Regions from separate parts of the Paraburkholderia sp. SIMBA_027 genome, predicted to be linked through region 3. Evidence: riboswitches for the same ligand, from Rfam matches in the RefSeq annotation. Region 3 holds a riboswitch; each other region holds the start of a gene.

Region 1 (3,259 bases), on a different contig from region 3:
CCACCTCACGCCGTGGCACACGCTGACCGGTCATGGCGGATTCATGCCGCGCGGCATGGCGCCGATCGTCGGTGCGTTGCTGACGACGATGTTCACGTTCCTCGGCACTGAAGTGGTGACGATCGCTGCGGCGGAATCGGAAAATCCCGCGCGGGAAATCGGCCGCGCGATTACCTCGGTGGTCTGGCGCATTTCGCTGTTCTATATCGGCTCGGTGCTCGTCATCATTTGCACGGTGCCCTGGAACGACGCCGATCTGACGGGTCTGGGCGCGTATCAGGCCGTGCTGCGCAGCTTCCATATTCCGTACGCGCGACTCATTACCGACGGCCTCATTCTGGTCGCGGTCGGCAGCTGCCTGAACTCAGCGCTGTATACGGCATCGCGCATGATGTATTCGCTCGGCCGGCGCGAGCAGGCGCCGCGCTTCGTCACGCGCACGACCGCGAGCGGCGTGCCGGCGCGCGCCGTGATGGCGTCGAGCCTCGTGGCGTTCGTGGCGTGCGGGGCGAATTATCTTGCGCCGAAATATGTCTTCGACGCCTTGCTCTCGACGACCGGCGCGATCGCGCTGCTGGTCTACCTCGTGATTGCCGTGAGCCAGTTGCGTCTGCGCCAGCAACTCGTGTCCGCCGGGCCGTTGAAGGTGCGGATGTGGCTGCACCCCTTCCTGGGCGTGCTGGTCGTTGCGCTGATCTGCGGCGCCTTCGTGGTGATGGTGCTCAGCGAAGATCACCGCGGCGAAGTGATCGCCACGTTGGGGTGTTGCGTGGCGCTCGCGGCGGTGGGTTATCTGCGTCAGCGGCGCGCTTGAACCACGACGTCCTCGCCCGTTTGCGTGCGCGGGCGAGGACGCCGAATGTGTCTTGCGATGTCGCGTGATTGCGCGTTCAACGATCGGATTGCAGCGCCGGCAGTTCGTCGTAGCGTTTCAGGCGGTAAATGAGGAACGAAATCACCCACGCAAAAATAAACACGCCGATGATGACGAAGCCGAGGTTGTTGAAATTGTCGTTGAGGCTGCCGATCACGTTCCAGAAGCCGCCCTTGAGGTCGAAGTGATCGGCGAGCAGACCGAGTGTTTCGATACCGCCGATGAGCACCGCGACCGCGACGGAAACGAGCGTGATCGTGAGGTTGTAATAGAGCTTGCGGATGGGGCGCACGAAGGCCCAGTCGTAGGCGCCGAGCATCAGGATGCCGTCGGTCGTATCGACGAGCGACATGCCCGCCGCGAACAGCACCGGAAACACGAGCACCACGCCCATCGACACGCCTTGCGCCGCCTGGCTCGCGGAAATGCCCAGCAGGCTCACTTCGGTCGCGGTGTCGAAACCGAGCCCGAACAGAAAGCCGAGCGGCAGCATCCACAGCGGTCGAGACACGAGGCGAAACAGCGGGCGGAACAGGCGCGAAAGCAGGCCGCGGCTGTTCAACAGCAGATCGAGGTCGTCGTTGTCGTAGCGCTCGCCGCGCCGGACCTTGCCGAACGCGCGCCACACGCCGCGCAGAATGACGATGTTCATCGCGGCGATCAGAAACAGAAACAGCGCGGAGACGCTCGTCGAAATGACCCCGCCGATATCCTTCCACGCCTCGAAGCGGCTTTCGAGCGCCGCCGCCGTCGCCGCGACGGCAATCGCCACGAGCAGCACCACGGCCGAGTGACCGAGCGCGAAAAAGAAACCTACGGAAACCGGACGCCGGCCGTCCTGCATCAGCTTGCGGGTGACGTTGTCGATGGCGGCGATATGGTCGGCGTCGACGGCATGACGCAAGCCGAAACCATAGGCGAGCAGGCCGGTGCCGAGCAGCAGCGGCTGCGCGTGAAAGGCGATGAACGCCCAGATCCACGCGCCGATATTGAAGACCGCGAGCACGGCGTAAATGCTGGCGACGCGACGGCGAAGGGTTCCCGGCGCAGCGGCCGGTTCGAGAGCGATGGACATGTGACAGATCCTGAGGTCGGGGCTGTCCTGCAACGAAGCACCGCGCGAAGCGGTGGTTTGCGCATTGGGACACCCCGCCCGTTGCGGCTGCATGGACCTCGGTCGATGGCAGGTCTCCTGGCTTGCGGGTCACGGTTCTCATGCCCGCCTTCCCGGTTTCCCAGTGGCGCCGAATGGCACGAACTCGCCGCTTACAGTTGCGGGGGCAGCCGCAGACTCGACGCAATGCGTCGTCACTGCGTTCCCTTTTGATCCCGTCGCCGGGAACCATCAGCCCGCAAGCGTAATGGGCGGACGGCCCAGACGTCAATTGCACACGAGAAAAAAGCCTGGATTCGATGGCGAGGTATTCGATGGCGTGCGCTTGCGCTTGCGGTTGCCATTGCCGGTACGTCAGGCTTCGCGCCCGGCCCTGTCGATCATCCATTGCCCGAAGGCCACGACGGCTTCATCGCGCGCGCGATCGGCGTTCATTACCAGCGTGTAGTCGGGTGCGCGCCATCCCGGCGCGGCAATCGGGCAGACGAGCCGCCCGGCGGCGATGTCCCGAGCAATCAGCGGCAGCGACGCGAGCGCGACGCCCAGGCCTTCTACCGCGCTCGCCAGCTGGAGATAGGTGTGGTCGAGTTCGATTTCACGGTGCGGCTGTAGATCAGCGGCGCCCGCCTCGCGCAGCCAGCTCGCCCATGCGGACCGCGTGGTGCTCGAATGCAGCAACGTGTGGTGGCGCAGGTCCGCCGCTTCCCGAATCGGATGCCGATGCAGAAGCGCCGGGCTGCACGCGGGTAGCCGCACGTCGGCCATCAGCGCACGGGAGATCACACCGTCGCCGGTTTCCGGCCCCGCGCGCACGCCGATATCGAACGCGTGGCCGATGTAGCGCAATTTGCGCGAGGTCGTCGACAGCCGCAGATCGATCTCGGGATAGCGGCTGCGGAAATCTTCCAGACGCGGCAGCAGCCATCCCAGTGCGAAACTGGGCTGCACATTCACGCGCACGATGCCCGACACGCGAACCGGCACATCATGGCGGCGCAAGCGGCTTGCCGCCGTGGCGAGCCGCTCGAATGTGCTGCTCACGTCGCCGAGCAGCGCGGCGCCTTCGTCGGTCAGGACCACGCCGCGCGCACGCCGCTCGAACAGCGGCACGCCGAACCAGTCCTCCAGCAGACGGATCTGCTTGCCGACCGCCCAGTGCGTGACGTGCAGGCTCGCCGCCGCCGCGGTCAGGCTGCCGTGCTGCGCGACCGCCTCGAAATAGCGGAGCGCATTGAGTGGCGGAAGCTTTTCGCCGCTTCCTGACGTGTTTC
Region 2 (3,259 bases), on a different contig from region 3:
GCGCCACTTCCACCGTGTCGCTGCGCTCGGGTTGCAGATTCGGATTCGCGTAGCCCGGATAGTAGAGGTCGTTGAAGGTCGGCAGACGGAACGCGTTGCCGTACGACACGCGCGCGGTATAGACCGGCGTGATCGCCCACGCGAGCGCCGCGTTGCCCGTGTTCACGCTTTGCCCCTGTACGATCTCGTGGCGCCCGGCGAGGAACAGCGTCCAGTCGCCGAGCGTCGCCGACTGATGCAGCGAGACGGCGGAATCGTTGCGCGCGGGCAGGCCGTCCGGCACATCGACGGGAAGATACGCCTGCTCGCGCGTGAAGTCGTACGCGAGCTTGGTCTCGCCCGAGAGCGCGTGACCGAACAGCGTGTGACCGGTTTCCTGATGCGTGATCGACGTCGACGTGCTCAGGCGCGTCGAATCGATTTCGTCGGTCGGCATGCCGGGGTCGTTCGCGTAGAGGAACTGGCGGTCGTACGCATAGCCGAACGACTGGTCGAACTGCGTGGTCGGCGTGATGTCGAGATGAAACGCCACGCCGGTCGTGAGCTGATGATCGCGCTGGCGATCCGCGTAGCCCGCGTTGTCGTACGAGAGATCCGAGCGGTGATAGAGCGCGAAGGTCGAGATCGACCAGTTCTCGCGCGCGTAGCCAAGACGCGCGTCCACGTCCTGCGCGTGATACGGATTGCGGCCGTCCTCGTGACCGTAGGCCCACGGCTTGGTCGCGTCGATGCCCGCGGTGTTGTAGTCGTGCAGACCGAGCGAATACGTGAGTCCGCCGAGCGCCGCGAGCGGCCCGCTCGACGGCACGGTGCCCGAGGTGCGCAGCTGCGTGTCGAAGGTCTTGTTCGAGCCGCCGCCGAATGACACCGTGGTTTGGTTCGGCTGATTCGAGGCGTGGCGCGTGAAGAGCTGCACGACGCCGCCCACCGCATCCGCGCCGAACGACGCCGCCGCCGGGCCGGAAATCACTTCCACGCGATCGAACGCCGAGGTCGGCAGATCGGCCCACGCGGCCGTGCCCGTGGTCGCCGAGCCCACGCGGATGCCGTCGATGAACACGGCCACCTGATTGGCCGCCGAGCCGCGAATGCTGACCGACGCCGTCGCGCCGGGACCGCCGCTCTGCGAAACGCTGACGCCCGGCAGCGTGGCGAGCGCCTGCGTGATGCTCGGGTCGATCGGGTCGAGCCGGTCGAGATCGGCGCGCGTGAGCACCTGCGTGCTGGCGTAACGCTGATCGAACGATTGCGGCAGATGCTGCGTGTCGCCAACCACGAGAATGTTCGGCAACGTGGCGTCGGCCTGGGTTGGTTCAGCGCTTTCTTCAGCACTTTGCGGCGACGTTTGCGCATAAGCGCCTTGCCAGGCGCAGGCCGCGACGGCGGACGCGAGAACGGTGGAAGCGAATTGACGATACTTCATGAGCAGACAGATCCAGAGGTCGAACTGTCCTTGCAACGGGCGGCCGCGCGGGCGGCGCGCGCGCATCGGGACACCCCGCCCTTTGCGGCTGCTTGGACCTCGGTCGATGGCAGGTCTCCTGGCTCGCGGGTCGTCGCCCGATGCCGGCCTTCCCGGTTTCCCAGTGGCCCTCGCTGGCATGGACTCGCCGCTCACAGTTGCGGGGACAGCCGCAGACTTCCGGCGCGCGCGCCGTTACTGCGTTCCCTTTTGATCCCGTCGCCGGGAACCATCAGCGCGCGAGCGTAAAGGCGGCGCGTTCCGCGCGTCAACCTCCGGCGCGCCGGGCGATGCGAAAAAACGTCAGATGCGACTCGCCGCCCGCATCGCTCATTCGAGCGGAAAGCCCTGCCTGAAGGTCTGACGCAGAAAATCGGCGAACAGCGTCACCGCGCGCGGCACATGCGCGCCATAGGGCCGCACCACGTGCAACTGCGACGCGAACGCCCCCACCGGCCGCCACGCCGGCAGCAGCACGACGAGCTTGCCCGCCTGCAACGCGGCCTGCGCGCTGAAATCGGGCAGCAGCGCAATGCCCAGATTTTCGAGCGCGGCGTCGCGCAGCGCCTCGCTGTTATTGGCCGACACCGGCCCGTTCACGGTCACGTTCACGCGCGACTGCTCGGCGCGCCGCCCGGCTTTTTCGAACGACCACGCGCCCGACCCGAGCGTGCGCGGATAGTAAAGACAGTCGTGCTGCGCAAGATCGGCGGGCGTTTGCGGCGTGCCGCGCAGCTTCAGATACGCGCGCGTGGCGACGATCACCGAACGCGTGTCGCAGAGCTTGAACGCCACATGCGTTTCCGGCACCTGCGCGCTGTGGCGGATCGCGAGATCGAAACCCTCGCTCGCGATCGACGTAAGCCGGTCGGACAATTCGAGCTGCACGCGCACCTCGGGATTCGCCCGCGCGAACTGCGCAAGCCGCGGCACCAGTTGCTGACGCGCGAAGGCCACGGGCGCGGTCACGCGCACCGTGCCGCGCGCGACGTCGGCCATTTCGCGCACGCTCGCGAAACTCGTGGCGATGCGCTCGAACTGCGCGCGCGTGTCCTCCACGAGCCGCCGCCCCGCTTCCGTGAAGCGCACGCTGCGCGTGGTGCGCTGCACCAGCGCGACGCCCGCCACGCGTTCCAGTTCGGCGATCCGCTGGCTCATCGCGGCTTTGCTCACGCCGAGCCGCGCAGCGGCCGCCGTATAACTGCCCTGCGCCGCCAGCACGTTCAGCCAGTGCAAATGGGTCCAGAGCGCTTCGACGTTCTGCGTATCCACGAAATGACTCCTGCCCCGAATCCTCAAAGATGCGCCGATGATAGCACCGCGCCCGCGTATCTTTCAGCGCTGCGCATGGCGATTGTTCACGCTGGAAAACAATCAATTCAGCCTGCGTGGCTGTGCAGACGCCTGCCGCCTCCGTACACTGGCCGTCATAGTGACGATCAACCGATGCTCAATCGATACCCAACTTCGAGGAGATGACATGCAGCCCTTTACCGATTCCGCGGACGTAGTCAACTACATCGGCGGCAAGCGCGAACGCGGCGCGGGCGACCGCACGCAATCCGTCTTCAATCCGGCGACCGGCGCCGCCGCGCGCCGTCTGGTGCTGGGCGAAGTCGCCGACGTCGACGCCGCCGTGGCGAGCGCGAAAGCCGCGTTCCCGGCCTGGCGCGACACGCCGCCGATCCGCCGCGCGCGCGTCATGCTGCGCTTTCTCGAACTGATGAACCGCCACAAGGACGAACTCGCGGCGATCATCACCGCCGAGCACGGCAAGGTGTTCGCCGACGCGCAAGG
Region 3 (3,259 bases):
CTGCGCGATGGTGTGCGCGGCGGCGTCGAGGGTCAGGTGGCGCGCGACGAGGCGGCCGAAACCGGCTGCGCTCGCGTCGCGCTCGTAAAGGTCGTAATGCGCCGGCGCGGCGGCCAGCAGCGTGAACGGCGCGCGGTGCGCGGCGGCGCAGGAGCGCTCGCAGCCGCTCAGGTGCGCCTGCACGTGCGGCGGCAGATGCGGCGCGAGGCGCAGCGCGTCGGCCTTGGTGTCGGCGCGGCTTTTCGCGCAACCCGCCGAGCCCGTGCAGGCGATCGTGCGCGCGAGCGGATCGGCGGCGTCGACGCTCAGGCCGAGCGCGCGCAGGGCGTCGAGCACGGGCATCAGCGCCGCGCGCGCGACGTGCGGCACGAGCGCGCCTTGCCACGGCGTGATGCGCAGCGTGGCGTCGCCGTGGCGTTCGGCGAGGTCGGCGAGCGCGTCGAGCGTGGCGGCGTCGAGGCGCGCGAGCGGCGGTTGCGCGCCGACGTAGCCGTCGCCGTTCGCGTGCAGCGCGTGCGCGCCCAGGCGTCGCGTGAGATCGACGCGCGGGCGCTGCCAGTTCGCGGGCGCGTGGTGATCGGCGGCGGGCTGTGGCGTCGGGATCGCGAAATCGGCATGACGTTGCGCGGCGTCGAGCAATGCAGCGGCGCCGTGCGAGGCGATCACGTCGCGCATGCGCAATTGATCGGGCGCGGCGAGATCGAGAAACGCATGCAGCAGCGCGCGGATCAGCGCCTGAACGTGCGTGGCGGCGATGGAGCCGGTCGCGCCGTCGTCCGGACAACCGGCGAGACCGAACGCGAAACGCGTTGCGTCGCCTTCGCGCGTGGCCGCGAGCCAGATATCGTGCGGATGATCGAGCGCCGCGAGTGACTCGCCGCCGTCGATCAGCAGGGCGAATTTCGGCGACAGCGCGGCGAAGCGCGGCTCGTTTTGCAGCATCGCGACGAGCGGCGCGGCGAGCGTCGTGGTGTCGAACAGCGCGTGCGGATCGAGGCCCGCGAGCGGGCTCAGCATCAGATTGCGCAACTCGTCGGCGGCGCACAGATTCGCGGGCGTCTGCACGCCGTTCGCGGGGCCGAGGCCGCCGGCGATCAGCGCGGCCGTGAGCGCCGCTTCCTGGCCCGCGCGGACGCCGCGAATCTGCACGTTGGCGCGGTTGGTCAGTTCGAGCGTGCCGTCGGCATCAGTGCGCGCCGCGTGCGCGATGGCGCGCGCCTGGGCGGCGCTCAGCACGCCGCCGGGCAGACGGATGCGGCACAGTCCGCCGTCACGCGCCGCGACGACGCGCACGAGCCCCGGACACGCCGAGCGGCGCGCCTCGGCAAGCGTGGCAGGGGACGAAGCGGGCTGCGAATCGTAATTCAAGGGACACCGTGGTTGCGTCGCGCGAGTCGGAGCGCCCCGGCGCGGTGCGCTGGCGGGACGATGGCCGCCGGTACACCCCGCCCGGCATGGGCTCGCACGAACAGTCGTTCGGCCGGCAGGTCTCCTGGCTCGCAGGTCGGCGGCCGCATCGGCCTTCCCGGTAAAACCAGTGGCTCGGGTGGATGCGGTCTCGCTGCTCACAGTCGCGGGGGCGGCCACAGTTTTGCTGTGTTCCCTTTTATGCCGTCGAGGTTTTCAGGCCCGTCCGGCGCCGGCGGAAGCGGTATTATGCCCGTTTTCCAGCGTGCTCCGCGAGACGAAACGGCGCGCGCGCAACCCGGAACGGAGATCGGATGCAGGGCAGGCGGGCGTGGCTGACGGTGATCGGCATAGGCGACGACGGATACGCGGGACTCGGACGCGCCGCGCGGCGCGCGCTGTTCGAGGCGGATGTCGTGACGGGCGGCGAGCGTCATCTCGCGATGCTGCCCGCGCGCGTGGGGGCGCGCCGCGAGGCCTGGCCGCAGCCGTTCAGCGTCGCGCCGCTGCTGGCGCTGCGCGAATCGTCGCAATCGCAGTCGCGCGTATGCGTGCTCGCGAGCGGCGATCCGATGTGCTTCGGCGTGGGCGCGACGCTCGCGCGTCATGTGCCGATCGATGAAATGGCGGTGCTGCCCGCGCCGTCGTCGCTGTCGCTAGCGGCGGCGCGGCTCGGCTGGGCCTTGCAGGACGTGGCGGCGGTGTCGCTCGTCGGCCGTCCGCTCGACGCGCTGCGCCGCCATCTGTTCGCGCGCTCACGCGTGCTTGCGCTGAGCGCCGACGGCCGCACGCCCGCCGCGCTCGCGGCGCTGCTCGCCGCGCAGGGTTTCGGCGCGACGCGCCTGAGCGTGTTCGAGCATCTGGGCGGTGCGCTCGAACGTCGCATCGAAGGCCGCGCCGATGCGTGGCAAGTGGACGAATGCGCCGCGCTCAATCTGGTCGCGTTCGAATGCGAGGCCGACGACGCCCGGCGTGCCGATGCCTGGACGCTCACACCCGGCCTGCCCGACGACGCCTTCCAGCACGACGGCCAGCTCACCAAGCGCGATGTGCGCGCGCTCACGCTCGCGCGCCTCGCGCCGACGCCGGGCGCGCTGCTCTGGGACGTGGGCGCGGGCAGCGGCTCGATCGGCATCGAATGGATGCGCGCGCATCCCGCTTGCCGCGCGATCGCGATCGAAGCGAACGCGCAGCGTCAGCGCTTCATCGAGCACAACCGTAACGCGCTGGGCGTGCCCGCGCTGCAACTGGTGGCGGGCCGCGCGCCCGATGCGCTCGCGGGCCTCGCCGCGCCGGACGCCGTGTTTATCGGCGGCGGCGTGACGGTGCCGGGCGTGCTCGACGCCTGCTGGGAACGGCTCGCGCCGGGCGGGCGGCTGGTCGCCAACGCGGTGACCGTGCAGAGCGAGGCGGCGCTCGTCGCGTGGCGCGCGCAGCACGGCGGCACGCTCACGCGCATCGGCATCGGCGAGGCGGAACCGCTCGGGCGTTTCGATACCTGGCGCCAGGCGCTGCCCGTCACGCTCTACGACGTGCGCAAGCCATGAGCGCGCGCGCGCCTCGTCTCCTGTTGCTCGGCGGCACCGGCGACGCGCTGCGCATCGCGCGCACGCTCGCGCCCGAGCATGTGTACAGCCTCGCGGGTCTGGGCCGCGTGCCCGCCGATCTCGCGTGCGCCGTGCGCGTGGGCGGCTTCGGCGGCGCGCCAGGACTCGCGCGCTATCTCGCCGACGAAGCGATCTCGCTCGTGCTCGACGCCACGCATCCGTACGCCGCGCGCATCAGCGCGAACGCGGCGCAGGCATGCGCCGACGCGCGCGTGCCGTACTGGGCGCTGCGCCGCGCGCCGTGG

The links. A riboswitch is a leader RNA that binds a small molecule or an ion and turns the genes downstream of it on or off. The one in region 3 is predicted to bind cobalamin.
Region 1: another riboswitch for cobalamin. It lies ahead of SB764_RS08330 (HoxN/HupN/NixA family nickel/cobalt transporter); the one in region 3 lies ahead of cobG (precorrin-3B synthase).
Region 2: another riboswitch for cobalamin. It lies ahead of SB764_RS09865 (TonB-dependent receptor domain-containing protein); the one in region 3 lies ahead of cobG (precorrin-3B synthase).

Annotation. Positions count from the first base shown of each region.
Region 1 is NZ_JAWRWY010000004.1:62,257-65,515, reverse strand. Features, by position in the region: gene SB764_RS08335 (amino acid permease) at 1-814, shown strand, start outside; gene SB764_RS08330 (HoxN/HupN/NixA family nickel/cobalt transporter) at 891-1,949, opposite strand; cobalamin riboswitch at 2,039-2,236, opposite strand; gene SB764_RS08325 (LysR substrate-binding domain-containing protein) at 2,343-3,259, opposite strand, start outside.
Region 2 is NZ_JAWRWY010000004.1:408,637-411,895, forward strand. Features, by position in the region: gene SB764_RS09865 (TonB-dependent receptor domain-containing protein) at 1-1,423, opposite strand, end outside; cobalamin riboswitch at 1,514-1,711, opposite strand; gene SB764_RS09870 (LysR family transcriptional regulator) at 1,793-2,734, opposite strand; gene SB764_RS09875 (CoA-acylating methylmalonate-semialdehyde dehydrogenase) at 2,943-3,259, shown strand, end outside.
Region 3 is NZ_JAWRWY010000018.1:140,217-143,475, forward strand. Features, by position in the region: gene cobG (precorrin-3B synthase) at 1-1,368, opposite strand, end outside; cobalamin riboswitch at 1,465-1,659, opposite strand; gene cbiE (precorrin-6y C5,15-methyltransferase (decarboxylating) subunit CbiE) at 1,722-2,954, shown strand; gene SB764_RS30000 (cobalt-precorrin-6A reductase) at 2,951-3,259, shown strand, end outside.